Linked DNA regions of Massilia sp. METH4. The protein of the gene in region 2 binds, or shares a complex with, the protein of the main gene of each other region. Links are inferred from orthologs where the notes say so. Each region holds a gene or a part of one and is shown on either strand. Other genes may lie near its edges. The genes, in order: tsaB and tsaD.

Region 1 (15,346 bases), 3.3 Mb from region 2 along the record:
CCCCAACAAATCGAGCAACGTCCCCGTCCCCCCCATCTGCTCCTGCATGGTGTACATGGTCGCCAACGCCTGAGCCTGCGCCGTCAGCGATGCCGCCATCCGCTCGCGCCGGTCGGTGATCACCTCGAGATCGCGCGTCGTACGCTCCTGCGCCCGGCTGATCAACCCATTTTCCGACGTCATCGTTTCCAGCCGCGCGTCGATGCGGTCGGCCAGGCCCCTGCCTTCGTTGGTGAACAACTGGGTAACGGCTTCGGGATCGTCGGCGATGGCGGCTTTCAGCTTGACCTCGTTGAGTACCAGCTTGCCACTGGCATCGCGCGACAGGCCCACGTCGGCCAGGCTGGGCGTGCCGGTGCCAGCGCCGCCGATGCGCATCAGCGACGACAGTTGCGTCGTCACGCGCGACAGCGCGTTATCGCCGCGCAGCGCGCCGTTTTCCAGTGCCGCGAGCTTGTCGGCCATGTCGTTCCAGCCTTGCACGAAGGCGGCTACGTTCTTGGCGATCTGGCTGCTGTCCTGGCTCACCGTGACCTTCGTGGTGCCCTTCCCCGTCAGGGTGAGCGTCATGCCGCCGATCGTCTCCGTGAGCTTGTTGGTGCTGCTCGTCGTGGACTTGCCGCCCATCGAGATGATCGCGTCCTGCGCGGCCTGCGCCTGGGTCATGCCCGCGGCCGTGGGTCTTTCCGGATCGAAGCCGATCGCGGCCTTGAGCGCGGCGTCGCCACTCACGCTGATCGACAGCGTTTGCGAGGCGCCCTGTTCGCCGTTGATCTGCAAGGCATAGCCGCCGTTGGAGCGCACCACGGTAGCGTTGACGCCCGCCTCTTCCAGCGCGCCGGCGATGCCCTCCAGCGTGTTGTTGCTGCTGTCTATCGTGATGGTGCGCGAGGTGCCGGACGTGGCCTTGAAGCCGTCCGCGCCCAGCGTGCCCCATTCGAGCTTGACGGTCGCCGTCAGGCCGGCGCCGATCGCCGAAGTGGCGGTCGGTTGTACGCCGCTGTTGAGTACCTGCCCTTGCGCCAGTTGTTTCACGTCGATGGTGTAAGTACCGGGCTTGGCAGTGGGGGTCGTGGCCGCCGTCAGGACAGCGGTATTCGACGAGGTAGCGGAGGTGGAGAGGCCGGCGCCCGACAGGCTCTCGGCCATGGCTTCGAAGGCGTCGAGCGCGCTTTGCAGCTGGCCCAGGCCGGACAGGCGCGTCTGCGTGCTCGACAGGCTTGCGTTCAGTGCGTCGATATTGCCCTGCTGGCCGGCCAGCGCCGCCTGCACGCGGGCCGCGACCGTGGGCGACAGCGTCGACGTCCCCGTGATGGAGTTACCCGTCAACATCGTGCTGGTCGCGTTGCTGCCGTACAGCGTGTTGAACGCGTTGGTGCCGTACAGCGTGGCGAGAGCGTTGGTGTTCATGACCATGGTCGTTCCTCCGATGACGGACTATTATGATCCCATCGCGACCAGGAATCAAAGAAACGAACAGAACCGTGCACTGCCCGCTATCTTTCCTTTTCGACTACGGTATCGCTATCAACGCATGAATTTGGTGATGGCCGCCGTGGCATCGGCATTCAGGGTCTGGAACATGAAGCCCACCTTGAATTCATCGCCGGAGAAAATGCAGTGCGCGACTTTCACACGGGTCGTGATGATCTGCGGCTTGCCGTCGACGAGCATTTCGAACACCACCTGGCCCGTCTGGCCGGGATTGACCCTGGTCCCCGTCGTGACGGACATGCCGCCCATGCTGAGGTCGAAGGTGCGGGCAGCCACCGGCGCGGCGCCATCCAGGACCATCATCGCCCTCACGCGCATGATCTTGCGCGCGCTCTGCCTTTGATCGACTAACACTTACTAACCCTCGTTGAAAAAGAAAACGGCCGGCAAAGCCGGCCGCATATTCTACTGCGCAAAGGACAATCTTGCATCGGTGCTATGAGAGCGTCACTGCAGCTCGCGCAGGCGGTTGAACGCATCGTCGATGCGGTCGACGGCGATGATCGTCATGCCTTCGATCGGCTGCTTCGGCGCGTTCGCCTTCGGGATCATGGCAATCGAGAAGCCCAGCTTGGCCGCCTCGCGCAGGCGCTCCTGGCCGCGCGGCGCGGGCCGGATCTCGCCGGCCAGGCCCACCTCGCCGAACACCACGAAGCCGCGCGGCAGCGCCTTGTTGCGCATGGACGAGTTGATCGCCAGCAGCACGGCAAGGTCGGCCGCCGGTTCCGTGATCTTCACGCCGCCCACCGCATTGATGAACACGTCCTGGTCGAAGGCGGCGATGCCGGCATGGCGGTGCAGCACCGCCAGCAGCATGGCCAGCCGGTTCTGTTCGAGGCCCACGGAGAGCCGGCGCGCATTCGGCAGGTGGCTTGCATCGACCAGCGCCTGGATCTCCACCAGCAGCGGGCGCGTGCCTTCCTGCGTCACCATCACGCAGGAGCCGGGCACCTGGTTGTCGTGCTGCGACAGGAACAGCGCGGAAGGATTCGAGACGCCCTTCAAGCCCTTGTCCGTCATGGCGAACACGCCCAGCTCGTTGACGGCACCGAAGCGGTTCTTGATCGCGCGCACGAGGCGGAAACTGGAATGGCTGTCGCCCTCGAAGTACAGCACCGCGTCCACGATGTGTTCGAGCACGCGCGGGCCCGCCAGCGCGCCCTCCTTCGTCACGTGGCCCACCAGGATGATGGTCACGCCGGTGGTCTTGGCCACGCGCGTGAGCTGCGCCGCGCACTCGCGCACCTGCGCCACCGAACCGGGGGCGGACGTGAGGGCGTCCGAATACAGCGTCTGGATCGAGTCGATCACGGCGACCTGCGGCTTCACGTCGGCCAGCGTATTGAGGATTTTTTCGAGCTGGATCTCGGCCTGCAGCTTGAATTCCCTGGCATCGATGGCCAGGCGCCGCGCGCGCAGCGCGATCTGCGCGCCGGACTCTTCGCCCGACACGTACAGCACGCTTTTTACACGCGACATGTTCGCCAACGCCTGCAACAGCAAGGTGGACTTGCCGATGCCCGGATCGCCGCCGATCAGCACCACGCCGCCCGGCACCAGGCCGCCGCCCAGCACGCGGTCGAATTCGTCGATGCCGGTGCCGAAACGCGGCACGTCGATCGCCTCGATCTCGTGCAGCGACAGCACGGGTGCCGTCTGCGCCAGCGCCTGCGGTGCCTGCGACATGCGGTTCACGCCGCCCGTCTCGATGACGGTTTCCACCATCGTGTTCCACTGGCGGCATGCCGGGCATTGTCCGGTCCACTTGCTGCTCGTGCCGCCGCATTCGGAGCACACGTATTGGGTCTTCGCCTTGGCCATCAGTCTTCTCTCATCTGTACGCGGGGAGCGACCGCGCACATCAGTTCATAGCCGATCGTGCCCGCGGCCGTGGCCACATCGTCGATCGGCAAGCCGTCGCCCCACAGCACCACGCGGCTGCCAACGCGCGCCGTGTCGATGCCGGTCAGGTCCACGGCCATCATGTCCATCGACACGCGGCCCACGGTGCGCGTGCGCACGCCGTCGACCAGCACCGGCGTGCCGGTCGGCGCGTGGCGCGGGTAGCCGTCAGCGTAACCGCAGGCCACGGTGCCGATGCGCATGGCGCGGTCGGCCTGGAAGCGGCTGCCATAGCCCACGAAGTCGCCCGCTCCGATCTGCTGGACGCCGATCAGTTCACTGGCCAGCGTCATGGCCGGCCGCAGGCCGTAATCCGCCGCGCTGCCGCCGCCCGGCGTGCCGCCATACAGCATGATGCCGGGGCGGATCCAGTCGCTCACGAGTTCTCCCTGCAATTCCGGCATGCGCAGCACGCCGGCGGAGTTGGACAGGCTGCACGGCGCATCGATGCCCGCCGCGCCCGCGTTGAAACGGCGGATCTGCTCATGGATCGGCAGGCATTCGTGTGCTGCTTCGTCCGCATTGGCGAAGTGCGTCATCAGCGTGATGCGGCCCACGTGCGGGATCGCGCGCAGCCGCGCATGCGCGGCGCCGAATTCCTCGGGCTTGAAACCCAGCCGGTTCATGCCCGTATTCATCTTGAGATGCACGTCGATGGGGTGCGGCAAGGGCGTCGCTTCCAGCAGCGCGATCTGCTCCATGCAATGCGCCGCGCCGTTCAAGCCATGCGCGGCCATCGTGTGCAGGTCGGCCGCGTCGAACCAGCCTTCCAGCAGCAGGATCGGCTTGCTCCAGCCCATTTCGCGCAACCGCACTGCGTTGTCGAATTCGATCAGCGCCAGGCCGTCGGCATCGGCGAAGCCGCGCAGCGCGCGCTGCAAGCCATGCCCATAGGCATTGGCCTTGACGACCGCCCAGGCTTTCGAGCCGGGCGCGCAGGCGCGTGCGCGGGCCAGGTTATGCTGCATCGCAGCGACGTGGATGGTGGCGACGATCGGCCTCGGCATGGTAGCGCTTTAGCAAAATGAGAAGCCGGCATTTTACCGCACGTGCACCCTTAGGCGGGCCTTAAGGCCGGCCTCCCGGGCCGCTGCGCCGGAACCGAACGACCATTCGAAATGGCGGGACGTTTGCTTTGGAAAGCATATCTTTCATGGTATAAAGCAAGCCGATATCGGTTTTAAGGCCCTTCCACAATGAATCGTGGTTTTTATACCATCATGGCGGCGCAGTTCTTTTCGTCGCTGGCGGACAATGCGTTGCTGTTCGTCGCGATCGACCTGCTGATCTCGATGAAGTCGCCGGCATGGATCACGCCGCTGTTGAAATTCCTCTTCGTGCTGTTCTATGTGCTGCTGGCCGCGTTCGTGGGCGCCTTCGCCGATGCGCTGCCGAAGGGCCGCGTCATGTTCATCGCGAACCTCGTCAAGATTTTCGGCTGCGCGCTGCTGTTCTATGAAGTGCACCCGCTGGCTGCCTACGCGATCGTCGGCATCGGCGCGGCGATCTATTCGCCCGCCAAGTACGGCATCCTCACCGAACTGCTGCCGCCGGAAAAACTGGTGGCCGCCAATGGCTGGATCGAAGGCTTGACGATTTCCTCGATCATCCTCGGCACCGTGATGGGCGGCGCCCTCGTGAGCGACCGCGCCGAGGCGATCATGCTGGGCTGGAATATCGGCATCGGCAACGCGGCCTATGGTGCGCTGATGATCGTCGGCGTGCTGTATGTCGCGGCGGCGCTGTTCAACCTGCGCATTCCGCTCACGGGCAGCGTGTACCCGCACCAGGAACGCAACCCGATCCGCCTGATCGAGGATTTCGCGAACTGCTGCATGATCCTGTGGCGCGACAAGCTGGGCCAGATCTCGCTGGCCGTCACCACGCTGTTCTGGGGCACCGGCGCCACGCTGCAATTCATCGTGCTCGAATGGGCCAAGCAGGCCATGGGCATGAGCTATGAAAAGGCCACCACGATGGTGGGCCTGGTGGGCCTGGGCGTCACGGTCGGCGCCATCATGTCCGCCAAGATGGTCACGCTGCGCAAATCGCTCAGCGTGATCCCGCTCGGCATCGCGATGGGCTTCATGGTGATGACGATGGCCTTCATTAACACGGCGGCGATCGCCTACCCGATGCTGATCCTGATCGGCGCGCTAGCCGGCTACTTCGTGGTGCCGATGAACGCGCTGCTGCAGCACCGCGGCCACGTGCTCATGAGCGCCGGCCACTCGATCGCCGTGCAAAACTTCAACGAGAACCTGTCGATCCTGACGATGCTGGCGATGTATTCGCTGATGCTGCGCATGGACCTGGAACTGAACACGATCATCATCCTGTTCGGGCTGTTCCTGTCGGGGACCATGATTGCCATCAAGCGGCTGCATGTGGCCAATCAGCGCGAGCAAGATTCGCTGGCGTTGATTGGGGAGCACAAGCACTAGGAGCGCGTCCGATGCCAGCGCGTCTGGTGTCGGACATTTTTTCTCGGGGCCTCATCGAGAAAAAGTGTACGACACCGGTTTTCCCTGGAGGCAGCAATGCTTCATGAGAAAACCGGTGTCGCACACTTTTTTCTGGATGAAGCCCCAGAAAAAAATGTTCGACACCAGTGCATTCAAGCCGCGGGCTTTTCGCCCGTCACCCGCCTGATCGCCGCGCGCGCCGGCCAATCGTCCCGCACGACGAACGCGCGCGCTTCCTCCAGCAGCCAGCCATCCTCTTCCCGCACCGCCGCCACCATCACCGGTGACGCATCGCCCTCGAATTTGGCCGCGAGCACGCTGGCCAGTCCGGCTCGGCATAGCGGTGCAGGAACCGCGGGCAACGACTCGTCCGCGCGCACCTTCAAGGGCGCCAGCCATTGCAGGCGCGGCATGACAATGAAGCGCTCGCCCGGATGCTCGCCCGCGTGGGCAAAGCCGGTCAGCGTATGCCATCGCCCGCGGCAATGCCCCGGAGTGATGCCGGGGATGACGGGATCGCTGTCCGGCGGGTAGAACAGCCAGCCTTTCACGAGGGCCTGGGCGGACGTCACGGGGCGCGGCAGGACGTCGCGCGCGGCGGGGTGCGCGGCCAGTTCCAGTTGCTGCTCGAAGATCTTGCGCATCTTGCGGCCCAGCGTGTCGCCCAGGTTCGGGCCCACCAGCAGGTCGAAGTCGCCCGTGGCCATCGCACCGTCGAGCAGGTAGAACTTGGTGGCGAATTCGATGTGGCGCAGGCCGCCGCCCGGCTCGTCGAGCAGGAAATCGAATTCGCCCACCGTTTCCTTGCCGCCCTTGTTGCCCTTGGGTGCGGCACGCACCTGCAAGCCATGTGCCGCAAGCTGCCCGCGCTGGGCGAAATAGAAGGCCATCAGCTTTTCGGCATACAGGCCAAGCCGGGAATAAAAGCGGCCACCCAGCGCGGCATCGAGCGGCGCGGGGTCGTCCTCCAGCGCCGCGAGCCAGTCCGCCACGTCCGGCGCGACCGGGCCCAGCGAGGCAATGCGGCCGTGCCAGTAAGGCGCGTTGACGTCGAGGAGGTCCGGCGCATCGAGCAGCCAGGCCAGCGCCCGCACGTGCGGGCGTGTCAGGTGATGCCAGCGGCGCTCGAAGCGCGCATGGCTGAAGGAGTTGCTCTCTTCCTCAGGGGCGGCGCGCATGGGCGGAGCGCGCCAGGCACAGGTCGGCCCACGCCTTCACCTTGTCTTCCGGCTTCTTCAGCAGGTCGGCTGGGTGGAAGGTGGCCACGACGGGCAAGGCGCCATGCGCATGGTCGAAATTGAGCACCTTGCCGCGCGCGGCCATGCCGAGCAGGCCCTTGGCCGTCACGCCGCCCAGCGTGAGCGCCATGCCGGCGCCCGTCAGCGCCAGCTCGCGTTCCAGGTAAGGGCGGCACGCCGACAGTTCATCGGCGGCCGGCAGGCGCTCGCCGCCATCGTCGGCTACCGGGCGGCATTTCACCAGCGTGGTCACGTAGGCGCCGCGCTCCGATGACAGGTCGACGGCACGCAGCATGTTCTGCAGCAGCTGGCCTGGCGGGCCGCTGAACGGCTGTTCCGCCTTCTCGTCGGCGCGCGTGGGCGCAAGGCCCAGCACGAGCCAGCGGGCATTCTCGTCGCCCTGGCCCGGCACCGCGGCGCGGCGCGTTTCGCACAGGCGGCAGCGCGTGCAGCCGCGCACGGCCGCCTGCAGCTCCGGCCAGTCCATGGCCGCGATCTCTTCGTCGGTAGCCGCGGCGCGGGCGGGCGCGCGTTGCACGGGCGCGGCCGGCACGGCGTCGAACCACGACGTGTCCTCGGCGCCTTCCGGCGCGGCCGGCCTCTGGGCCGGGGCTTTCGGCGGCGCGGCCTGCTTCAGGGTGGGGGCTTTCGGCGGCGGCGCGGGTGCATCGTCGAACCAGGACATATCCTCGTCCGAGGCTGCCGGTGCGGCCACGGGCACGGCTGGAGGCGCGGCCGGCACCGGTGCCGGTGCCGGAGTGGATGCGGGTGCGGGCGCGGCGCGTTGCGGCACGGCGACCTCCGCCTCCGCTTCCACGGCGACCGCTTCGAGCACCACCTGTTCATCGTCGGCGGCAGGTGCTGCCTCCACTTCCGGTTCGCCGTGCACGCGATCGCGCAACAGCCATCGCGGGCCGATCCCCATCTCGCGCAGGAAGGCGCCGGTACGGTGCGAAAGGCTCATAGCAGGATCCGCATCACGATGGCGTCCTCGCGCTTGCCGTCCGCGGCCGGGTAATAACCCTTGCGGCGGCCGATCTCCGCGAATCCGTAGCGGCGATAGATATCGAGCGCGCGCTGGTTCGACGGGCGCACCTCGAGCAGCATCGATTCCATGCCGAGGCCGCGCGCGCACGCGACGGACTGGTTCAGCAGGAAGCGTCCCAGGCCCTTGCCCTGCCACGGCGCGGCCACCGCCACGTTCAGCAGGTGCGCCTCGTCGAGCACGGCCATCACGAGGAAGTAGCCGAGCAGCTCGCGGGACGGACTGCGCAATACCCACGCGTGGTAACCATGCTTGAGCGAATCGGAGAAATTGGTACGCGTCCACGGATGCGGGTAGACGCTGTGTTCGAGCTTCACCACTTCATCCAGGTCGGCCTGGTGCATCGGTTCGTAGACGAACCGGGCCAGGTCCCATTGCTGGCGCTGCGTCATGCCCGGGCTCCGTTCATGACGGCCCGCTCGGCCTTCGTGTACGCGACCTTGTTGCGCAGGTAGAGCGGCTGCGCGTCGGCGGCCGGCATGCCCTGCCCCGCCGCGAAGGCGGCCGCGCCAAGCCGGGCGACCTGTTCCGCGTGCGGCAGCACGGCCGTATCGGCGCCGGCGGCGAAGGGCTTGCCCGCGAACGCTTCCGGATACGCCGTGAAGCCGTTGCCGCAGGCGAGCGGCGCGCCTTGCGGCGCCACGTCCGCCGGGGCCGACAGCGCCGCCGGCAGCACGGCTACCGGAAGCTCGCCCTCGAAACGGTACTGCGCCCAGTACACCTCGTTCATCCGGGCATCGAGCACGGCGAGCACGTCGGCGGCGCCGTGCCGTTCGCGGCAGGCCAGCGACATCGCGTCCAGCGTCACGACCGGCACCAGCGGCAGGTTCGCGCCGAACCCCAGCCCCTGGGCGATGCCGCAGGCGGTGCGCACGCCCGTGAACGAGCCGGGCCCGGCACCATAGGCGATCGCGTCGCAATCGGCCAGCACGATGCCAGCCTCGGCCAGCAATTCCTGCACCATCGGCAGCAGCGAGGCCGAGTGCGTGCGCACGCCGTCGGAGCTGCGCGAGCTCAGGCGGCCGCCGTGCAGCAGCGCGCAGGAGGCCAGTTCGGAGGATGTTTCGAGGGCAAGAATGGTGGGCTGGGACTTGGACATAAGGCGTATTTTACCTCGCGCGGCGGCGCTGGCCCAGCCGTCGGGCGCGGCGCGGCGGCCCTGCATGACAGTTTGACACGCTGTACAATGCGGCCATGCACAGCACAACCCTACAAGCCGACAACCGCGCCGAAGTAGCCGCCGCGCTGGCGCAGGACCGCCTGGTGGTGGCCTGCCTGTGCGCCGCCTGGTGCGGCACCTGCTCCAGCTACCGCGCCGCGTTCGAGGAACTGGCCGCGCGCCACCCGGAAAAATACTTCCTGTGGGTCGATATCGAAGACCACGCCGACCTGGTAGGCGACCTGGACGTGGAAAACTTCCCCACCCTGCTCATCCAGCGCCATGAAACGGTTGCCTTTTTCGGCACCATGCTGCCCGACCCGAACGTGGCCAGCCGGCTGATCGACACCATCGCCGCCACCAGCAGCGAGGAGCTGGACCGCCAGGCCGGCAGCACCGCCGAGCGCCGGCAGTGGCAGCAGGAGTGCAACCTGCGGCAACTGATGGGTACGGGCTAAGCTACAGGCCCTCCACCTTCTTCACGGCCGTATCGGCGGCCGACAATTCCTCGCCGTCAGCCGTGCGCAGCGCCAGGTCGGCCACCGCTCTCCCGGTGTCGCGCCGCACCAGCACGGAATGCGCCTCGCCGGGCGCGAAGAGGTGCCGCTCGCCCCACCGGCGCAGCGCCACGATCACCTGGAACAGGTCTTCCCCTTTCGCCGTCAGCACGTATTCCTGGTAGGCCGACCCGTCGGAGGCCGGCTGGCTGGCGAGGATGCCGGCTTCGACGAGCATGCGCAGCCGGTCGGCCAGGATATTGCGCGCCATCCCGAGACTGCGCTGGAAATCGCCGAAGCGCCGCACGCCGTCGAAGGCATCGCGCACGATCAGCAGCGCCCAGCGCTCGCCCACGACATCCACGCCCCGCGCCACGGGACACGGCTCCGCCCGGTTGTTCTTCCTGCCCGCCATCCGCTCCTCCATACAAGTAGTTGCATTTTAAAACTAGGAGCCTTACGCTTCAACTAGTTTCAATTCAAAACCAGTTTGGAGGAAGCATGTATTTCACCACGCCCCGCCTTGCCCTGCTCGCTGCCTGCGCCGCCCTGTGCGTTGCCAACGTCTACTACGCGCAGCCGCTGCTCGACCTGATCGCCGCCGACCTGGCGCTGGACCGCGCGGCGGCCGGCGGCATCGTCACCGCCACGCAACTGGGCAGCGTGCTCGCGCTGCTGTTCGTGGTGCCGCTGGGCGACCGCCTCGACCGGCGCCGCCTGCTGCTGGCCCAGCTCGGATTGCTGGCGGTGGCGCTGGCCGGCGTATGGCTGGCGCAAGCGGTCGTGCCGCTGCTGGGGGCGATGCTGCTGGCCGGCCTGCTGGGCACGGCGATGACGCAGGGCCTGATCGCCTGCGTGGCGGCGGCCGCGGCCGACGGCGAGCGTGGCCGCGTCGTCGGTGCGGTCCAGGGCGGCGTGGTGCTCGGGTTGCTGGCGGCGCGCGCGGTCGCCGGCGGCGTCGCCGACCTGGCCGGCTGGCGCGCGGTGTATGCCGCATCGGCCGTATCGACGGGGCTCATTGCCGCGCTGCTGTGGCGCGCGCTTCCCGCCGTGCCGCCGCCCGCGGCTCCCCTGCCGTACCGGGACCTGGTCGGCTCGATGGCCGCGCTGCTGCGCACGGACCGGGTACTGCGCACGCGCGGCACCATCGCGCTGCTGATGTTCGCGGTATTCAACATCTTCTGGAGCGCGCTGGCGCTCGAGCTGGCGGGGCCGCCGCACGCCTTGCCGCACACGGCGATCGGTGCGTTCGGCCTGGTGGGATTGATCGGGGCCCTGGGCGCGCTGGGCGCCGGCCGCCGCGCCGACCGGGGCCGCAGCGAGCGGACGACCGGCATGGCGCTCGTGCTGCTGTGCGCGGCATGGCTGCCCCTGGCCTTCACGCCCGCCTCGCTGCTGGCGCTGGGCATCGGCGTCGTGGCGCTCGACCTGGCGGTGCAGGCGCTGCACGTGACGAACCAGAGCCTGATCCTGCGCAGCAATGCCGCGCCGAGCCGCCTGGTCGCCTGCTACATGCTGTTCTATGCCGCCGGCAGCGGCATCGGCGCACTCGTGGCCAGCGCGGCGCATGCGGCCGGCGGCTGGCCGTTCGTGTGCGTCGCGGGGGCTGGCACCAGCGTGGCGGCGCTGGGATTCTGGCTGGCGACGCTGCGGGTACCTGCCGCCTGTCCGTCCCAGGGCTGACCGTCAGCCCAGCCGCAGCGGCAGGCTGCGCAGCCGCTGCCCTGTCAACTTGAACACCGCGTTGGCCACGGCCGGCGCCACCGGCGGCACGCCCGGCTCGCCCACGCCTTCGGGCGGCTCGGTGGACAGCACGATCACCGTTTCAACCTGAGGCACCTCGTGCATGCGCGGCACCGGATAGTCGCCGAAGTTCCCCTCCCGCACCTCGCCGCCGGCGATCGTGATGGCGGCACCGAGGGTGGCGGACAGGCCGAAGGCGACGCTCGACTCCATCTGTTGCGCCACGTGCCCGGGGTTGACGGCGATGCCGCAATCGATCGCGCAGACCACCCGGTGCACGCGGATCTCCTTGCCCTGCACGGACACCTCGGCCACCTGCGCCACGACCGTGCCGAAGCTCTGGTGCAGCGCCACCCCATGCGCACGGCCGGCCGGCGGCGTGCCCGCGCGGCGCACCGCCGCCTCGAGCACGGCGGCATGGCGCGGGTGCTCGAGCAGCATGGCGGCGCGGAACGCCACCGGGTCCTTGCCGGCCGCGTGCGCCATCTCGTCGACGAAGCTCTCCTTGAAGAAGGCATTGTACGAGTGCCCGACGGAGCGCCAGTTCCCCAGCGGCACGGCGCTGTCCACCGCCACGTGGGCGATGCGCTGGTGAGGGATCTCGTACTGCATGTCGTAGGCGCCTTCGACGGTGGTCTTGTCCGGCCCCGCCGGCGGCAGCCCGAGGTTGCGCAGCGTGTATTGGCCCGTCAGCGCGCCGCCCGCGCCGACGAAATCCCAGCTCTTGACCGTACCCGCCGCGTCGAGCGTGGCGGCCAGCCGCGCCACCGCCGCGGGGCGGTAGACGTCGTGGCGGATATCCTGCTCGCGCGTCCAGATCACCTGCACCGGCAGGCCGCGGCATTGACGCGCGATGGCGACGGCCTGCGCCACCATGTCGCCCTCGAGCCGGCGGCCGAAGCCGCCGCCCAGCAGGTATTCGTGCAGCTCGACCTGCTCCGGTGCCACGCCGCCGATGGTGGCCGCGATCTCGATCGCGATCGACGGCACCTGCGTGGACAACCACAGCCGCACCTTGCCGTCGGCCACCTGCGCGGAGCAGTTCACCGGCTCCATCGCCACGTGGGCCTGGTACGGCACGCTGTACTCGGCGCGGACCACATGGCCCTGCGCCTGCGCCTCCTCCACCTCGCCCTGCTCGAAGTACACGTGGCGCTCGCCGTCTCCCAGTGCGCTGCGCAGTCCGGCAACGATGCCTTCGCTCGACAGCTCCGCATGGGGCCCCGCATCCCAGCGGATGGCCAGCGCCTCGGCGGCCGTCCTCGCCTGCCAGAACGTCTTCGCCACCACGGCCACGCCGGCGCGGGCCCCGGTCTGGCCGGCGAGCGCATTCGTGTAGTCGATCACGGCGAGCACGCCCGGCATGCCCGTCACGTCGCCGGGGTTGATGCCGGCGATACTGCCGCCCAGTGCCGGCGCCATGCGCACGGCCGCGTACACCATGCCCTCGGGGCGGGCGTCGATACCGAAGCGCGCGCTGCCGTCGACCTTGTTGCGCGCTTCGCGGCGCGGCGCTGCGCGCCCGATCAGCCGGAAGGCATGGGGGTCCTTCAGCACCGCGTCGCCCGGGCTTTCCGCGGCGGCGGGCCAGGCGAAGCTGCCGTACGTGGCACGGCGGCCGCTCGCGTCGTGGAACAGTTCCCCGTCGGCAGTGCGGATGGCGGCCGGCGCCACCTCCCAGGCGCGCGCCGCGGCCGCCACCAGCATGGCACGGGCGGCGGCGCCGGCCTCGCGCATCGGCAGCCATGCATCCTTCACCGACGACGAGCCGCCCGTCAGGCTGATGCCCAGTTCGCGCGCGACCTTGGCAAGGGTCCAGCGCGCGAAGGCTTGCGCGGCGCCCTGGTCGTCGGGGTGGAAGGGCAGCGCATCGCGGATGGCGGCCAGGTTGGCGTAGATCTTGTCCGGCCGCGCGGCGGCGATGCGCACGCGCTCCAGCGGCATGTCCAGCTCCTCGGCCACCAGCATCGGCAAGGCGGTGTGCACGCCCTGCCCCATCTCGGCGCGCGGCACGATCACGGTCACCGTATTGTCCGGTGCCACGGCCACCCAGCCGTTCAGCGTCACCGCGTCGCCATCGAGCGCCAGCGGCTCGGCCGCGTGCAGGCGCTGCCGCGGCGGCAATGCGCCCCAGCCGACGACCAGCGCGCCGGCCGCGGCCGTCCCGGCGAGCAGGAAGCGGCGGCGTGTCAACCTGGTCATGGGTTCAAGGGAGCCAGCGGCGCAGCAGGTCGTCCGGCATCACCGGGCGGCTGTAGTAATAGCCCTGCGCCTGGTTGCAGCCGTGGCGCAGCAGGAAGGCGGCCTGCTCGTCGGTCTCCACGCCTTCGGCGATGACGGACAGGTTCATGCTCTTGCCGAGCTGGATGATGGCGACGGCGATCGCCTCGTCGTTGGCATCCTCGTGGATATCCTTGATGAACGAGCGGTCGATCTTCAGGGTCTGCACCGGCATCTGCTTCAGGTAGGCCAGCGACGAGTACCCGGTGCCGAAGTCGTCGATCGCCAGGCTGACGCCGAGGGCGTGCAGGCCATTGATGTATTGCAGCGCGTCGCCGGTGTTCATGATCAGCGATTCGGTCACCTCGAGCTGCAGGCGGGACGGCTCCAGCCCCGTCTCGCGCAGGATGTTCTCCACCGTCGGCACGATCGTGCCCCGCTCGAACTGCCGCACCGACAGGTTGACGGCGATCTTCGGCACCGCCAGGCCGGCCTGCTGCCAGCGCACCATCTGCCGGCATGCCTCGGCCAGCACCCATTCGCCCAACTGGCTGATGAAGCCCGTGTCCTCGGCCAGCGGAACGAAGCGGCCCGGCGGCACCAGGCCCAGTTCCGGGTGGTTCCAGCGCACCAGCGCTTCCACGCCGATCAGCCGGCCCGTATCGATTTCCACCTGCGGCTGGTAATTCAGGAACATCTCTTCCTTCTCCAGCGAGCGGCGCAGCCATGCCTCCAGGCGCAGGCGCTCCACGCCGTCGCCCGTCATCGACGGCGCATAGAAGCGGTAGCCGTTGCGCCCGCGCGCCTTGGCCTGGTACATCGCCACGTCGGCATTGCGGATCAGCACATTCAGGTCGGCGCCGTCGTGCGGATACATGCTGATGCCGATGCTGCAGGTGACGAACAGCTCGTGGCCGGCCACCAGGAACGGTTGCTCGAAGATGGCCACCAGTTTCTCGGCCACCAGCGTGGCCGCGTACTCGCCGCTGGTATCTTCGAGCAGCACCACGAATTCGTCGCCGCCCAGCCGCGCGAGCGTGTCGCCGTCGCGCAGGCGCTCCGACAGCACGACGGCGACCTGCTTGAGCAGCTCGTCGCCGATGTGGTGGCCGAGCGTGTCGTTGACGTTCTTGAAGCGGTCCAGGTCGATGAACAGCAGCGCCAGCTGCTCCTGGGAGCGCTGCGCACGGTCCAGCGCATGCTGCAGCCGGTCGTTGAACAGCAGCCGGTTCGGCAAACCGGTGAGCGAATCGTGGTGCGCCAGGTGGTCGAGCTTCTTCTCGTTTTCCTTCACCAGCGTGATGTCGCTGAACACGCCGGCGTAGTGCGTGGTGGCGCCCTCCGAGTCGCGCACCGCGGTGAGCGTGAGCGATTGCAGGAATTGTTCGCCGCCCTTGCGCAGCGCCCACATCTCGCCTTGCCAGTAGCCGTTTTCGACCAGCTCGCGCCACAGCTGCTGGTGGAAAGCTTCGTCCTGGCGGCCGGAGCGCGTGAGGCCGATGTCGCGGCCGAGCGCCTCGGCCTCTTCGTAGCCGGTGATCTGCGTGAATGCGGGGTTGACCGCGACGATCCTGCCGGCCTTG
Region 2 (15,429 bases):
AACAGAGTGAAACCGGCGCGCAACAGCGCTGCCGGGTCACGAATGATATCAGACTGCCAGCCCCGCGGCCACCCCGGAAGCCCAGGCCCACTGGAAGTTGTAGCCTCCCAGCCACCCGGTCACGTCGACGCTTTCGCCAATGAAATACAGGCCGGGCACCCCGTTGACCATCATCGTCTGCTGCGACAGTTCCTTCGTGTCGACGCCGCCGCGCGTGACCTCGGCCTTGCGGTACCCTTCCGAGCCGTTCGGCGTGATGGTCCACCCGTTGATGGCCTGGCCGAGCCGGCGCAACTGGGCGTCGGGCATGTCCGCCAGCCGCGCATCGGCATGGAAACCGTGCGCCTGCAGCAGGCCTTCGGCCAGCCGGGCAGGCAGCCATTGCGCCAGCACATTGCCCAGGTGCTTCTTGATCGTGCCCTTCCCTTCGATCAGCGTGGCGGCCACGTCCAGCTCCGGCAGCAGGTTGATGGTGATCGGCGTGCCGGGTTGCCAGAAGCTGGAAATCTGCAGGATCGCCGGGCCGGACAGGCCGCGGTGCGTGAACAGCAGGTCCTCGCGAAAGCGCGCGCCGGTAGCCTTGCGGCCCTTCAGCGTGCCGGTCTCCACATCGACTTCCAGCGACACGCCGGCCAGCGGCACGAACGGTTGCCATTGCTGGGCATCGAAGGTGAGCGGCACCAGCGCCGGGCGGGGCTCGATCAGGCCCAAGCCGAACTGCTTCGCGATCCGGTAGCCGAAATCGGTGGCGCCGATCTTCGGGATCGACAGGCCGCCGGTGGCGATCACGACGGACTCGGCGATGAAGGTGCCTGCTTGCGTCTGGACATGGAATTGCTCCCCTTCCTTCGCCACCCCTTGCACGCTGGTCGGCATGCGCCAGCGCACGTTGCCGGCGTCGCATTCGGCCTTCAGCATGTCGATGATGCGCTCGGCCGAATCGTCGCAGAACAGCTGGCCCTTGTGCTTTTCATGCCAGGCGATGCGGTATTTCTTCACCAGCGCGAGGAAATCCTGCGGCGTGTAGCGCGACAGTGCGCTCTTCACGAAATGCGGGTTCTCGGACAGGAAGTTCGCTGGCCCGGCGTTGATATTGGTGAAATTGCAGCGCCCGCCGCCGGAGATGCGGATCTTCTCGGCCAGCTTTTCGGCATGGTCGACGAGCACGACACGCCTGCCGCGCTGGCCGGCCGCCGCGGCGCACATCATCCCGGCCGCGCCCGCGCCAATTACCACTACGTCAAACCGTTCCGCCATCGCATCCGCCTGCCAGTCAAACCGGGCATTGTACTTCAGCCGTGGCGGGTGCGCAGTTCGCGGGCGACGGTGACGATGTGCCCGACCTGCTGGGCGATCGGGTCGGGGACCGGCACGTCGCCGCGCAGCACCGACTGGATCCAGGCGGCGGTGGCGGCGGCGCTCTTGTCTTCGGGCAGCGCGGGTTCGGCCTCGGCGATCATCTGGCGCTCCACGAGCACGGTGCGCTCGCCGTCGTGGAACCAGTCGATCTTCTGCGCCTTGTTGGCGTTGGCCACCGTTTCCCCCTCGGTGCCGCGCATCAGGAAGGCGTCGCCGCGCGCACGGGGGGCCGCCGTGGTGAAGTATTCGCCCAGCGTTTCCAGGTATTCCGGGTGCGTGTACGACACGAGCCGCAAGGCAGGGCCGGCGAACGGTTGCAGGATCTTGACGATCGTGTGCGTGGAGTTGCGCACGCCGAGGATGCGCCGCAGCGACAGTTGATGGGCCAGCTTGGGCGCCAGCGTGTCGATGGTGATGAAACCGACATGGCCATCAGCCAGCGCCCGCTCCGCGTCCGCGGCGGTGACTGCGGCGCCAATGCCCAGTTCGGCCAGCACCTCGGCGGTGGCGACGCGGCCCACGTCGTGCGGCACGCCGTGCACCAGCACGGGCACGCCCTCGCGCGCCAGCAGCAGCGCGAGCAAGGCCGTCAGATTGGCCATCTTGCGCGCGCCGTTATACGTGGGAATCAGCACGGGCGCGTAGGGGCCGGCGGGCGCCTGCAAGGGCGCGAACGAGGCTTCGGCCGCATCGAGGAACCCGGCCAGCTCGTCCACGGACTCGCCCTTGATGCGCATCGCCAGCAGGATGCCGCCCAGTTCCAGGTCGGAGACGCGGCCGTCCAGCATCGCTTGATACAGGGTGAAGGCGTCGGTGCGGCTCATGCTGCGGGCGCCTTTGACGCCGCGGCCGATTTCCTTGATGAACGGCGCGGCCGCGAATGGAGACGATTCGGGTGGGATTGTGTTTTCGATACTCATGGAAACAGCTTACCGCATTTCGGCTACACTAATCGACTACCCATCGAAAGATGAAGCAGACAGAGCCCTACGCAGGGAAGCCAAATGAATGAAGCCATGATTGCCCCCGATCTCGAAAACATCAACGTTACCTCGTTCGCGCCCATGCCCACGCCGGCCGAACTGCATGCGAAACTGCCGCTGACGGAGAAAGCGTCCGCCACCGTCACCAAGGGCCGCGAAGACTTGCGCAATATCCTCGACCGCAAGGACAAGCGCCTGTTCGTCGTGGTCGGCCCGTGCTCGATCCACGATCCTGTTGCCGGCCTGGACTATGCGCGCCGCCTGAAGGCGCTGCAGGAAGAGGTGAAGGACACGATGCTGCTCGTGATGCGGGTGTATTTCGAGAAGCCGCGTACGACCACCGGCTGGAAGGGCTATATCAACGACCCGTTCATGGATGACTCGTTCCGCGTGGACATCGGCATGGAAAAGGCGCGCCAGTTTCTGCTGGACGTGTGCGAACTGGGCCTGCCGACGGCGACCGAGGCGCTGGACCCAATCTCGCCGCAATACCTGGGCGACCTGATCGCCTGGACGGCGATCGGCGCGCGCACCACGGAATCGCAGACGCATCGCGAAATGTCGTCCGGCCTGTCGACGCCGGTCGGCTTCAAGAATGGCACCGACGGCGATATCGGCATCGCCATCAACGCGATCCTGTCGGCCGCCAATCCGCACGCCTTCCTGGGCATCAATGGCGAAGGCAATGTGGCCGTCGTGCGCACGCGCGGCAATGCCTACGGCCACGTGGTGCTGCGCGGCGGCGATGGCCGGCCGAACTACGATTCCGTGTCGGTGACGATCGCCGAACAGGCGCTTGCCAAGGCCAAGCTGCCGACCAATATCGTGGTGGACTGCTCGCACGCGAACAGCTACAAGAAGCCGGAGCTGCAACCGCTGGTGATGACGGACGTGATCAACCAGATCGTCCACGGCAACCGTTCGCTGGTGGGCGTGATGATCGAGTCGAACATCTGCGCCGGCAACCAGAAGATCCCGGCCGACCTCTCCGAGCTCAAGTACGGCTGCTCGGTGACGGACGCGTGCATCGACTGGGATACCACGGTGCAGATGCTCAAGCAGGCCGACGCGGAACTGCGCGGCCGCCCCTGACGCTATAGATACGTGCCGACCAGCGGCGCCACGCCATAGGTGCCGGCCAACGCCGCTTCGGCGCGGCTGGCCGGCGCGTTCAGCTCCAGCAGGTCGAGGTAGACCTTGCCGTCCTCTACCTTGACGGCATAGCGCCGCGTGCATCCCTGCTCGGGCGCCACGGCACAGCCCGTCTCCAGCGCGATATTCCACTGATGCCGCGGGCACTGCACATGCTCGCCCGACACGAGGCCCGGCGACAGCGGCCCGCCCTGGTGCGGGCAACTGTCCAGCAATGCGAAGATGCGATCGTCCACGGTGCGGAACACCGCCACGCCGGGCAACTCCTGCCACGCCAGGCCGCGCGGCACGTGATGCGCGCCTCCCGGCGGAATATCCTTGACCTTGCAAACCATTTTCCAGTGCTCGGGCATTGCCTCTCCTCCCACGGCTTCTTGCCGCAACACGGGAGAAGTAGCAAGAGCAATGCCATCGCCAGGACAATAAAGCTCACCGCCGCGGCACGCGGCCGCACTGCCGCGGTGCGGGAGCGCCCCGCGCTGTGGCGCAAGTGCCACTACGGCCGAGGCCGTGTCCCCCTGGTGGTGGAGCAGGGGTTTCGCAGAGCACTGCTCTGCGCCGGCGGAACGGTGCAGCCATGCAAGGCTGCACTCCCTCCAGGCACCGTGAGACACAAGCTCATGTGTTGCGCAATGGCTGACCTCTTCAATATCAATCGCTTACGTTGCAAACATTGTTGAGTCCGTGTCTTCGGTGCCTGGCACCGAGAGACACGGACTCATCCGCCAAAGGCCGGCTGAAACGCTTGCCGCTTTCCATTACAATGGCGGATTGCCCTTCAATATCAGCTGTTTACCATGATCGTTCTCGGCGTCGAATCTTCCTGTGACGAAACCGGCCTGGCCCTGTATGACACGCGCCGCGGCCTGCTGTCGCATGCGCTGCACTCGCAGGTGGCGATGCACGAGGAATATGGCGGCGTGGTACCGGAGCTGGCCTCGCGCGACCATATCCGCCGCGCCATCCCGCTTCTCCAGCAGACGCTGCAAGGAGCCGGCATTGCCGCGGCCGACGTCGATGCCATCGCCTACACGCAGGGCCCGGGCCTGGCCGGCGCGCTGCTGGTCGGCTCGTCGATCGCGTGCAGCCTGGGGCTGGCGCTGGACAAGCCCGTGCTCGGCATCCACCACCTGGAAGGCCACCTGCTCTCGCCGCTGCTGGCGTCCGACCCGCCCGAGTTTCCCTTCGTCGCCCTGCTGGTGTCCGGCGGCCATACGCAGCTGATGCGCGTCGATGGCGTCGGCCAGTATGAACTGCTGGGCGAGACGCTGGACGATGCGGCCGGCGAAGCCTTCGACAAGTCGGCCAAGCTGCTGGGCCTGGGTTACCCGGGCGGCCCGGCCATTTCGCGGCTGGCCGAATTCGGCGACCCGGCCGCGTACAAGCTGCCGCGGCCCATGCTGCACTCGAAGGACTTGAATTTCAGCTTTTCCGGGCTGAAGACGGCCGTGCTGACCGTGGTGAAGAACCAGGGCGCGGCCAATGTGTGCGAACAGGACAAGGCCAACATCGCACGCGGCTTCGTGGACGCGATCGTGGACGTGCTGGTGGCCAAGTGCGTGGCCGCCCTGAAGCAGACCGGGCTGAAGCGCCTGGTCATTGCCGGCGGCGTGGGCGCGAACAGCCAGCTGCGCGCCGCGTTGAACGCGGCGGCGGCGAAGAAGCGTTTCCGTGTGTACTACCCCGAGCTGGAGTTCTGCACCGATAACGGCGCGATGATTGCCTTTGCCGGCGCCATGCGACTGTCGATCAATCCCGGCGCCGCCCGGCGCGAGTATGCGTTCAATGTGCGCCCGCGCTGGCCGCTGGATGAATTACGGGTGATCTGAAACGAGGATGGTGGGCAGGACGGCGGCTCAAGCGCCGAGCAGGACTGCCGCCAACCCCACCAGGGCCAGCAGCCCGCCGGCCGCGACGACGCCGGTTTTCGCGTGTTTCTTGCGCATATCCTCCATGCGCTCGGCGCGCGCCGGCTTGGATGACTCGCGCTCGTGCTCGCGTTCTCGTGGCGCGGGCTTGGCTGGGGAAACCGATTCGCTCATGATGCACTCCTGTGGGGATTTGTCTATACGAGACAATGTAGCAGCAATTGGCGTGCCATGGCCACGATTTTGAAACGGTCGTGGTCGCATTGACAATGGCCGAGTCTGCTTCCGCGTATCCTTAATGCATCTCCTGCGGCAGCGCTTCGCCGCACGCCTTGCAGAACCGCGCACCGGCTTCATGACCGGGCGCATGGCAACGGGTGCAGACACGCCCGGTGAGCGCCCGCATGCCGCGCTGGTGCGTGATCTCCGAACTGATGATCCCGGTCGGCACGGCCAGGATGCCCCAGCCCAGCAGCATCATGAACGAGGCGATCGCGCGGCCGATATCCGTCTTCGGCACCAGGTCGCCGAAGCCGACCGTGGTCACGGTGGCGATGGCCCAGTACACCGCGGTCGGGATGCTCGTGAAGCCGTGCTGCGGCCCTTCGACCACGTACATTACCGTGCCCAGCAGGAACACGATCATGAACACGACGGACAGGAAGATCAGGATCTTGCGGCGGCTGGCCAGCAGCGCATTGCCCAGCATGCCATATTCCTGGATGTACTGCGTCAGCTTCAGGATGCGGAAGATGCGCAGCAGCCGCAGGATCCGCACATCCAGCAGCACGTGCGAGCCGGGAATGAACAGCGAAACATAGCTGGGCACCACCGACATCAGGTCGATGATGCCGAAAAAGCTGCGCGCATAACGGTCGGGCCGCCGCACGCACAGGAGCCGGCCGATGTATTCGACCGTGAACAGGAAGGTGAAGATCCATTCCGAAATGAACAGCCAGTGGCCGTAGGACTTCGCGACGGACTCGATCGATGTCAGCACCACCGTGACGACCGACAGCACGATGGCACCGATCAGCACCAGGTCGAAGATCTGCCCCTTGCGCGTATGCGATTCGAAGATGACTTCGTACAGTTCCTCGCGCCAGCCGCCCTCGGGCTTGCCGAAGCGCTGGTTCGGGTCGGCCGATTGCTCGGGCGGCGCGGGAGCCTTGGACGGACGGACGTTCATGGGGCGTTCAGTGTAGCGCGAGCCCCAGCAGGTCGGCGCGCGGATACGCCCAGCGCGGCACATTGCCGCAGGGTTCACGGCTGGCCGCGGCAATGTCCATCGTCGTGAAATTGCCGCGCGGGGTGGCGGAGAAGCGCAGGTCGCTGGCCACCTCGGCATCGACCGCCGGCATGCGCGCAAAGCGCAGCCAGGCGTTCACATGGCAATCGGTCTTCGCCAGCGTGCGCAGCGTGGCGAGGTTGCCCTGCCATTCGGAAGCCAGGCCGACGCCGGTGGACGCCGTGGCGCGGTCCGCCGGATCGAGGAACGCCGCCGGGCATTGCCCGAGCACGCCCGGCGCCAGGTTCAGCGAGCCGCGCCGCAGCCGGTAGCTGCCCTGCGTGGCGTTTTCCTCGACGGCCACGAAGGACCAGCACAGCGGCTGGGCCGGGAATGCCGTCATCGCCACGTCCAGCACGCGCGAAGCCGGGTCGATGGCGTGCAAGGCCGCTTCGACCCGCGCCCGGCCAAGCGACGACGCGCCTCCCTGCACCGCGATGAAGCCCACGCACACCAGCGCGGACAGCGCCAGCGCGCGCCGGCTCTGCGTGCGCGTGATGCGCAGCGCCGCGATCACGCCGCCGATGGCCAGCAGGCCGGCCAGCGACAGCGGGTCCAGGTAACCGCGCCAGGTGACGAACGCGAGGAAGATGCCCAGCGCGGCCACGGCCAGCCAGCGCAGGAAGGGCCGCGGAATCGCCAGCGCCAGCGGCACGCCGAAGGCGACCCAGAACACGGGTTCGACGATGAACACCAGGTCGCCGTAGAACCAGCGCGGATCGAAGGGCGCGAGCGGGTGGATGCCGTAGGAATTCAGGAAATCCATCGACATGTGCAGCAGGAAACCGAGCACGATCGCCAGGCCCAGGCCGAGCCGGGCGTGGCGGCTCTCCTTCAGCAGCCGGCGCGCATTCGGCCACAGCAGCCACAGGGCCGCCAGCAGCAGCAAGGCTTGCGGCAGCGCGTACAGCAGCGTGTGGGTATGGCCGCGGTGATGCAGCAGGTAACCCAGCGGCGCCGGCAGCAGGTCCGTCAGCACCAGGTCCAGGTCGGGGAAGTTGCTGGCCGCCGCGCAGGCCGTCAGCAGCAGGCGGTGGCGGGTACCCTGCCGCGCCGCGTCGGGCTCGGCCGGCAGCGAACGCTGGACCAGTTCGCCGACGCCGAGGCCGACGAAGGTATGGGTAACGTTATCCACTCAATCAGCACTCAATCGGCACTCAGCGGCTGACCTCGACCCCATGCCAGAAGGCGATGCGGCCCTCGATCGACTTGGCCGCTTCCTTGGCGGCCGGGTAGTACCAGGCGGCGTTGCGGTTCACCTGGCCATCCACTTCCACGTCGTAATAGCTGGCCACGCCCTTCCACGGGCACAGCGTGGTGTGGCTACTGTCCTTCAGGTATTCGCGTTTCACGCGCTCCGGCGGAAAATACACGTTCTGTTCGACGATCTCCACCTCGTCGGGGGCTGCCTCGGCGATCACGGCGCCGTTCCAGATGGCTTTCGGCATGGCTGTTCTCCTGGTGTCTGAATCCGATTGGGATATTACGGTCGTTTGCATGGCGCCGCTTCCCACGTGCAGGCGGCAAGCGGCCACCGTTTGGTGACGCGGCAGTGTAGCGCAAAAGGCATGCCTTGCAATACCCGCAAAGGCGCCGGCAAAGGTGGCTTGACGGCTACTTGCCTTCCAGGATCTGCCGCAACGCGCCCTCGAATACGTCCGGCGGCTGGCCGCCGGAAATCAGGTGGCGCTGGTTGACCACGATGGCCGGCACCGAGCGCACCCCGGCCTGCTGCCAGTACTGCTCCAGCATGCGCACTTCGTCCGCATACCGGTCCGATTCCAGCACGTCCCGGGCGGCCTCGCGGTCCAGGCCGGCTTTCTCGGCCGCGCGCAGCAGCACTTCGTGCGAGCTCGGGTCTTCGCCGTTCGTGAAATAGGCTTCGAACAGCGCGTGCTTCAATTCCCGCTGGCGGTCCTCTTCCTCGGCCCAGTGCAGCAGGCGGTGGGCGTCGAAGGTGTTGTAGATGCGACTGCGCTTGTCCATCGCGAACGTGAAGCCGACCGCGGCGCCGCGCTGGCGGATCATCTCGCGCGATTGTTCCTGCTGTTCGGGCGTGCTGCCGTATTTTTCGGTGATGTGTTCGGTGATGTCCTGCCCTTCCTTGCCCATGTTCGGGTTCAGTTCAAAGGGCTGGAAGTGGAATTCGACGTCGGCTTCGGGAATGCGCGCAAGCGCCGTTTCCAGCGACTTCAGCCCGACGGCGCACCACGGGCAGGAAACGTCGGAAACGAAATCGATGCGCAGCGGCTGGGTGGGTGTGGTCATGGCGGCCTTTCGAGTGCGGCCGCCGGCGGCGGCCCGTCGCGGGATGATGAGGGCCGCTGTCGAAATTACAAGTTACTTTTTCTTCGCCGCGGCAGCGGCCTTGCTCTTGCTGCCGATCCGGCTTTCCTTGCCGGCCATCAGGTTGCCGATGTTCCTGGCGTGGCGCCATATGAGCAGGCCGCACATCACCACCACGGCGAACAGCTGGGGTTCCACCCCGAACAGCAGGCCATAGTAGAACGGCGCGAACACGGAGGCGACCAGGGCCGCCAGCGACGAGTAGCGAAACGCATAGGCAACGATCAGCCAGGTCGCCAGCGTGGCCAGGCCGAGCCAGATGTCCAGCGCCAGCAGCACGCCCGCCGCGGTGGCCACGCCCTTGCCGCCCTCGAAGCGGAAAAACACCGGCCACAGGTGGCCGACGAAGACGGCCAGCGCCACGATGGCGATGGTGCCATCGCCGATGCCGAGCTGCTTCTGGAAATGGATCGTCAGCCAGACCGCCAGCCAGCCCTTGAAGGCATCGCCGATCAGTGTCCAGACGGCGGCCCCCTTGTTTCCGCTGCGCAGCACGTTGGTGGCACCCGGGTTGCCTGAGCCGTAGGTGCGCGGGTCCGACAGGCCATAGGCCTTGCTCACGACAACGGCAAAAGAAATCGAGCCGATCAGGTAGGCGGCAATCGCCAGCAGGATGGTAGTCATTTCCCCAAGTATTCCTAGTTTATTTTGACATTCGGTTCAGCGGGCGCCGACTATACCGCAAGCGCCCCTCAGTCGGCCAGTGCGCAGTTGACAGGCCTGGCGCCCAGCACGTCGGTCAGCACGCGCGGCGCGATGCCGACCAGGAAGCCGCGGCGGCCGCCATTGATATAAATCGTTTCCAGGCCCAGGATCGATTCCTCCACGTACACCGGCATCGGCTTCTTCGTGCCGAACGGCGAGGTGCCGCCCACCATGTAGCCCGAGTGGCGCTGCGCCACCTCGGGCTTGCACGGCTCGACCGACTTGCAGCCGATGTTGCGGGCCAAATTTTTCGTGGAGACCTTGCGATCCCCGTGCATCAGCACAATCAATGGTTTGGCGGCTTCGTCCTGCATCACGAGGGTCTTGACCACGTGGTGCTCGTCGACGCCCAGTTCGCGCGAGGAAACCGACGTGCCGCCATGTTCCTCGTATTCATATGGATGTTCGGTGAACTGCACCTTGTGCCGCTTGAGCAGCGCGGTGGCCGGGGTCTCTGAAATGTGCTCTTTCTTGGCCATGCCGTGTTACGATCGTTGTGAAAAGGAGTTTCTCATTATGCAGGAAGAAATTCGCTTTGCCACCTTCAACGTCTGCAACCTCGCCCCGCCCGGCGCGAAATTGTACGACAACCTCGAGCCCCTCACGCCCGAGGCCTATGATGCCAAGGCGAACTGGATTGCGCAGCAACTCGACCAACTCGATGCCGACGTGATCGGCTTCCAGGAAATCTTCTCGCAGGCGGCATTGCGCGATGTGCTGTCGCGCACGCGCAAGTACCGCGAAGCGCTGCACGCCGGCTTCGACCCCGACCCGCGCGCCACGCGCCTTACGCCGAACGTCGCCATCGTGTCGCGGCTGCCGCTTGCCGGTGCCCCGGCCGTCTACGCCCACTTCCCCGAAGACGTGCCCTGCGATTCCGGCAACCCCGATTCCGACCGTTTCGCCCGCGCGCCGCTGCACGTGAAGGTGGTGCTGCCCGGCGAACGCATCGTGGACGTGGTGGTGGTGCACCTGAAATCGCGCCGCCCCGATTACCGCGCCGGCGACAGCGGAGAGGACCCCCTGCATTACGCGATGGCGAGCCTGCGCTCGCTCGTGTGGCGCGGCACCGAGGCCGTGGCGCTGCGCGTGCTGCTGTCGAAGATGATGCGCGAGGCGCGCCGGCCCTGCGTGGTGCTCGGCGACTTCAACGACACGGCGGACGCCGTTACCACCACGATCGTGCTCGGCACGGGCAGCACCCGCAGTATCGCGAACGGCGCCAACGGCATCACCGAGGAACGCCGCGGTCGGCTGTATGACAGCAACCAGATCCAGCTGCGCCAGGACCACCTGCGCCACGTGGGCTACACCAGCATCCACGAGGGGCATTATTCGACGATCGACCACGTGCTCGTGTCGGAGGAATTCAACCGCAACTCGCCGCGCGCGATCGGCGAGGTGATCGACGTGAGTTATTTCAACGACCACCTGCGGCTGGAGCGGCCGGAAGCTTCCGACCACGGGCAGGTGCTGGTGCGCATGCGCCTGTTCTGATCGGCAGCCTCAGTGCAGCAGGCGGTCGAGGCCGCCGTCGCGTACCGCCGCCTCGGCCTGCCGGCCCTGGTACATGTCGCAGCCTTCGCCGCGCAGGAAGGCCAGCTGCCCGGCCGTTTCCACCCCTTCGGCGATCACCGTCATGCGCATGCTGCGCGCCACGGCGATGATCGTGCGGATCGCCGTTTCATCGCTGCCGCCGAGCAGGAATGCCTGGGCGATCTTGAGCTTGTCGATCGGGTAATCCTTCAACTGCCCCAGGCGCGACCAGCCGGTACCGAAGTCGTCCAGCGACAACCGCACGCCCAGCGCCCGCAGGCCATCGAGGGTGGCGGCGGTGGCACCACCGCCCTTCATGATGATTGCCTCGGTCAATTCGAGTTCCAGCCAGCGCGGTTCCAGGTCCGATTCCGCCAGCGCGGCGCGCACGTTGTCGACCAGGTCGCGCTGCACGAACTGGGCGAGCGACAGGTTGACCGCCACCGCCATGGGGTGGCCGGCGTCGCGCCAGCGCCGCGCCTGGCGGCACGCTTCGCGCAGCACCCAGTCGCCGATCGGAACCATCAGGCCGGCCTCCTCCGCCACGCCGATGAAGCGTTCCGGCAACAGCAGGCCCAGCTCCGGGTGCCGCCAGCGGATCAGCGCCTCGGCCGCCACCAGCGCGCCGGTGGCGATGTCCAGCTCCGGTTCGAACGCCAGTTCGAACTGCCCTTCGGCCAGCGCGCGGCGCAGGCCCTGCTCGAACGATGCGCGCTCCACGATGCGCTCGTTCATCTCGGCGCTGAAGAACTGGAAGTTGTTGCGGCCGCCCTGCTTGGCGTGGTACATGGCGATATCGGCATTCTTGACCAGCGTGTCGATGTCGTCGCCATCGCTGGGGAAAATCGACACGCCGATCGAGGTGGACACGTGCAACTCATGGTCGGCGATCACGTACGGCTGGCCGACGGCCTGGCGGATGGTGGCCGCCACATGGGCCGCGTGGTCGATGCCGCCGATATCGGCCAGGATGATGACGAATTCGTCGCCGCCCTGGCGGCTGACGGTATCGACCTTGCGCACACAGCGCAGCAGCCGCGCGGCCACTTCCTTGAGCAACTGATCGCCCACCTGGTGGCCCAGCGTGTCGTTGACCTGCTTGAAGCGGTCCAGGTCCAGGAACAGGATCGCCAGCATGCTGCCCTTGCGGCGCGCGGCCGAGAGCGCCAGCGACAGCCGGTCCAGCAACAGCACGCGGTTCGGCAGGTCGGTCAGGAAATCGTGCTCGGCCAGGTGGCGCGTGTGCTCCTCCGAGCGCTTGCGTTCCGTGATGTCGGACAGGATCGCCATGTAGTTGCTGATGGCGTCGTTGCTGTCGCGGATCGCCGTCAATGCCAGCCAGGCGGGGAACAGTTCGCCGCTCTTGCGGCGCGACCAGATCTCGCCCTGCCAGTGGTCGGTGGCCTCGATCTGGTCCCACACCTCGCGGAAGAAGCTTTCGTCCTCGATGCCGGAGCGGTACACCGACAATGGCTTGCCCAGCATGTCGTCGCTGCCGTAGCCGGTGATTTCCGAATAGGCGCGGTTGATCGAAATGACGTGGCGGGAGCTGTCCGCCAGCAGGATTGCATCGCGGCTGTTCTCGAACACCTGGGCCGCCAGGTACAGCGTGCGCTCGGCGTTCTTGCGCGCCGAGATGTCGCGCACCACCACGTAGAACAGGTGCTCATGGTTCAGCGTGACGGACGTCATCAGCACTTCGGCCCAGAACAGGTTGCCGCTGCAGTCGAGGTAGCGCCAGTCGTAGCGGCAGTTGCCCAGCTGGTGCGCCTGCTCTTCGAGCCGCCGCCCGGCCGGCACGGACAGCACGCCGCCAGGCTGTTGCAGCGGTGAAAAATCGGCAAGGCGGCGGCCCACGAAGCGGCCGGCATCGGCACATTTGAACAGGTGCAATGCCGCGGGATTCGCATCCTCGATCAGGCCATGGCGCACCAGCAGGATCGCATCGGCCGACTTCTGGAACAACTGGCGGAAATTGACGCCGGCGGCGGCCAGCGCTTCCTCGGCATGCCGGCGCGATGTCACGTCCACGTCCATGCAGAACACCTGCGCCAGCTCGCCTTCGTGCCAGACGGGCACGAGCGTCGAATACAGCCACAGCTCGCGGCCATCGGCCGTGCGCACGTGCCAGTCCCCCGCGGGCACATGCTTGCCGCTGCGCCAGGCTTCCTCCACCAAGGCGTCATGCTCGGCCTGCCGGTCGCCACGCGAAAACAGGTGATGCAGCGGCTGCCCGATTGCCGCTTCCGGCGCGACACCGGCTAGCCCGGCACATGCGTTATTGCAGAAGCGCACCTTCCCGGCGCGGTCGATGCCGCACACGGCAACGAGGGCCGTGTGCTCGAGGGCGGCCACGAGGCGCGCGACGAGCGCGAGCGCGGCAGATGCGGAAGGAATGGGAAGATCTTGCGAGGCCATCGTGCCATTCTTGCCCTCCTGCTCAGCTGGCGCTTGCGTTGCATCAAGAATGACTGCTTGATGGATATTTATGTTGCCCGGATACAAAATACAAGACAGTCAGCCGGAGCGGGCGGCTGACTGTTGCCAGTGAACGGGCCGGCCGTTCACTCTTGCCGCAGTGCCGTCGTATCCGTCTCGGCGGTATCTTCCGTAACCTCATAGCCGACGGTATCGGCTTCCTGCTCGCCGGCCGGCCTGTGCTTCGCCTCCAGCTTGCGTTTGGCCTTTTCCTCGGCCTTGCGCTTCTTTTCCAACTCGCGTTGCCGCTTTTCATACGAGAAATTCGTTTTTGCCATGACTGCCTCCGTTGCCAACATTATGCGACAGAACGAGCATCGCAGATTTCTCATCCCCGCGGATGATGTAACGCATGCAGTTGCTTCAGCCGCTCGCGCGCCACGTGGGTATAGATCTGGGTGGTGGAAATGTCGGCATGACCAAGCAGCAACTGCACCACGCGCAGGTCGGCGCCGTGGTTCAGCAGATGGGTGGCGAAGGCGTGGCGCAGGGTGTGCGGCGACAGCGGCACCGTGATGCCCGCCCTGTGCGCGCATTTCTTCACCACCACCCAGAACATCTGCCGCGTCATCGGCCCGCCGCGCGCGGTGACGAACAGCGCATCGTCCTGCTGGCCGTTCAGGATCACGCCGCGCGCCTCGCGCAGGTAGCGCTCGATCCATTCGCGCGCGGCATCGCCGAACGGTACCAGGCGCGTCTTCGCACCCTTGCCGGTGACGCGCACCACGCCCTCGTTCAAGCCCAGCTCGGTGACTTTCATGGCCACCAGTTCCGATACGCGCAGGCCGCTGGCATACATCAGTTCGAGCATCGTGCGGTCGCGGATGCCGAGCGGCTCGCGCACGCTAGGGGCGGCGAGCAGCGCTTCCACGTGGCTCTCGGACAGTGTATGCACGAACCGCGCCGGCTGCTTCGCCGACGCGAGCTTCAGGCACGGGTCCTCGCTGATGCGCTGCCGCCGCAATGCCTGCTGGTAGAAGCGTTTCAGGACCGACAGGCGCCGGTTCGACGAACTGGCCTTGGTGTCGCCATGCCGGGCGGCGAAATAGCCGGCGATATCGCCCGCATGTACCGCCAGCAGGCCCGTGCCGGGCCGGGCCTGGGCGAGCCAGGCCGCGAACAGTTTCATGTCGCGCCGGTAGGCATCGAGCGTGTTCTTCGACAGGCCGTCTTCCAGCCACAGCGTGTCGCAGAACTCGTCGATCAGAGCAGCGTCGTTTGCTGCCATGCGTATTCGCGGTGGCCTTCGTGGGCCAGCAGCCAGCGCTTGACGTCCAGCGTGAAGCCATTGCGGTCGTCGCTGCCGGCAAAACCGCCCAGGCCCTGCGCGCCCGTCACCCGATGGCAGGGAATCACCAGCGGAAAATAATTGGCGCCGCACGCCTGGCCGACCGGGCGCGGCATCGAGCCCACGAACCTGGCGATCTCGCCGTAGGTGCGCACCTCGCCGCGCGGAATGGCGCGGATCGCATCCCACACCTTGCGCTGGAATGCGCTGCCCACCTGCGCCAGCGGCAGGTCGAACGGGAAATCGGGATCGAGGCAGTAGCGTTGCACCTGCATGGCGGCCTGCTCGGCGACCGCGTCGGCCGGTGCCTTCTCCCCCTGGCTGGCGGGCAGGTAAACCAGCTCGCTGACGACGGCACCGCCGGTGCGGATACCGAGCGCGCCGAAGGGCGTGGGAACGATCGCTGCGAACAACTCGGCAGCTTGT

Evidence for each region.
Region 1: the proteins of tsaD (region 2) and tsaB are in contact, whole or in part, in a solved structure (PDB 4WQ4), measured with the Escherichia coli proteins. The link is inferred for Massilia sp. METH4 from one-to-one orthologs.

What each region holds. Positions count from the first base shown.
Region 1 is NZ_CP146614.1:4,071,855-4,087,200, reverse strand. What follows is about bases 7,389-10,220. They hold tsaB (tRNA (adenosine(37)-N6)-threonylcarbamoyltransferase complex dimerization subunit type 1 TsaB), read right to left. Parts: upstream 9,244-10,220; coding sequence 8,533-9,243; downstream 7,389-8,532. Other genes in these bases: V6Z91_RS17950 (helix-turn-helix domain-containing protein), read right to left, coding at 9,763-10,215; V6Z91_RS17955 (thioredoxin family protein), read left to right, coding at 9,339-9,761; rimI (ribosomal protein S18-alanine N-acetyltransferase), read right to left, coding at 8,060-8,536; V6Z91_RS17970 (uracil-DNA glycosylase), read right to left, coding at 7,389-8,063. Outside these bases: flagellar filament capping protein FliD, read right to left, coding at 1-1,410; V6Z91_RS17995 (PilZ domain-containing protein), read right to left, coding at 1,528-1,848; DNA repair protein RadA, read right to left, coding at 1,942-3,315; alr (alanine racemase), read right to left, coding at 3,315-4,403; lysophospholipid transporter LplT, read left to right, coding at 4,593-5,840; V6Z91_RS17975 (DUF1853 family protein), read right to left, coding at 6,014-7,039; more of V6Z91_RS17970, read right to left, coding at 7,023-7,388; V6Z91_RS17945 (MFS transporter), read left to right, coding at 10,302-11,483; V6Z91_RS17940 (molybdopterin cofactor-binding domain-containing protein), read right to left, coding at 11,487-13,745; V6Z91_RS17935 (EAL domain-containing protein), read right to left, coding at 13,750-15,346. UniProt on the Escherichia coli protein: Required for the formation of a threonylcarbamoyl group on adenosine at position 37 (t(6)A37) in tRNAs that read codons beginning with adenine.
Region 2 is NZ_CP146614.1:781,715-797,143, forward strand. The notes cover bases 3,393-6,307. They hold tsaD (tRNA (adenosine(37)-N6)-threonylcarbamoyltransferase complex transferase subunit TsaD), read left to right. Parts: upstream 3,393-4,291; coding sequence 4,292-5,323; downstream 5,324-6,307. Other genes in these bases: V6Z91_RS03430 (3-deoxy-7-phosphoheptulonate synthase), read left to right, coding at 3,393-3,434; nirD (nitrite reductase small subunit NirD), read right to left, coding at 3,437-3,847; V6Z91_RS03445 (hypothetical protein), read right to left, coding at 5,351-5,536; V6Z91_RS03450 (ion transporter), read right to left, coding at 5,658-6,307. In the rest of the region: V6Z91_RS03420 (NAD(P)/FAD-dependent oxidoreductase), read right to left, coding at 49-1,257; DNA-binding protein YbiB, read right to left, coding at 1,293-2,279; more of V6Z91_RS03430, read left to right, coding at 2,376-3,392; more of V6Z91_RS03450, read right to left, coding at 6,308-6,551; V6Z91_RS03455 (metal-dependent hydrolase), read right to left, coding at 6,559-7,785; V6Z91_RS03460 (DUF427 domain-containing protein), read right to left, coding at 7,808-8,098; V6Z91_RS03465 (DsbA family oxidoreductase), read right to left, coding at 8,265-8,918; glycerol-3-phosphate 1-O-acyltransferase PlsY, read right to left, coding at 8,991-9,620; ybaK (Cys-tRNA(Pro) deacylase), read right to left, coding at 9,689-10,180; V6Z91_RS03480 (endonuclease/exonuclease/phosphatase family protein), read left to right, coding at 10,218-11,198; V6Z91_RS03485 (EAL domain-containing protein), read right to left, coding at 11,208-13,655; V6Z91_RS03490 (hypothetical protein), read right to left, coding at 13,802-13,993; site-specific tyrosine recombinase XerD, read right to left, coding at 14,044-14,943; V6Z91_RS03500 (methylated-DNA--[protein]-cysteine S-methyltransferase), read right to left, coding at 14,919-15,429.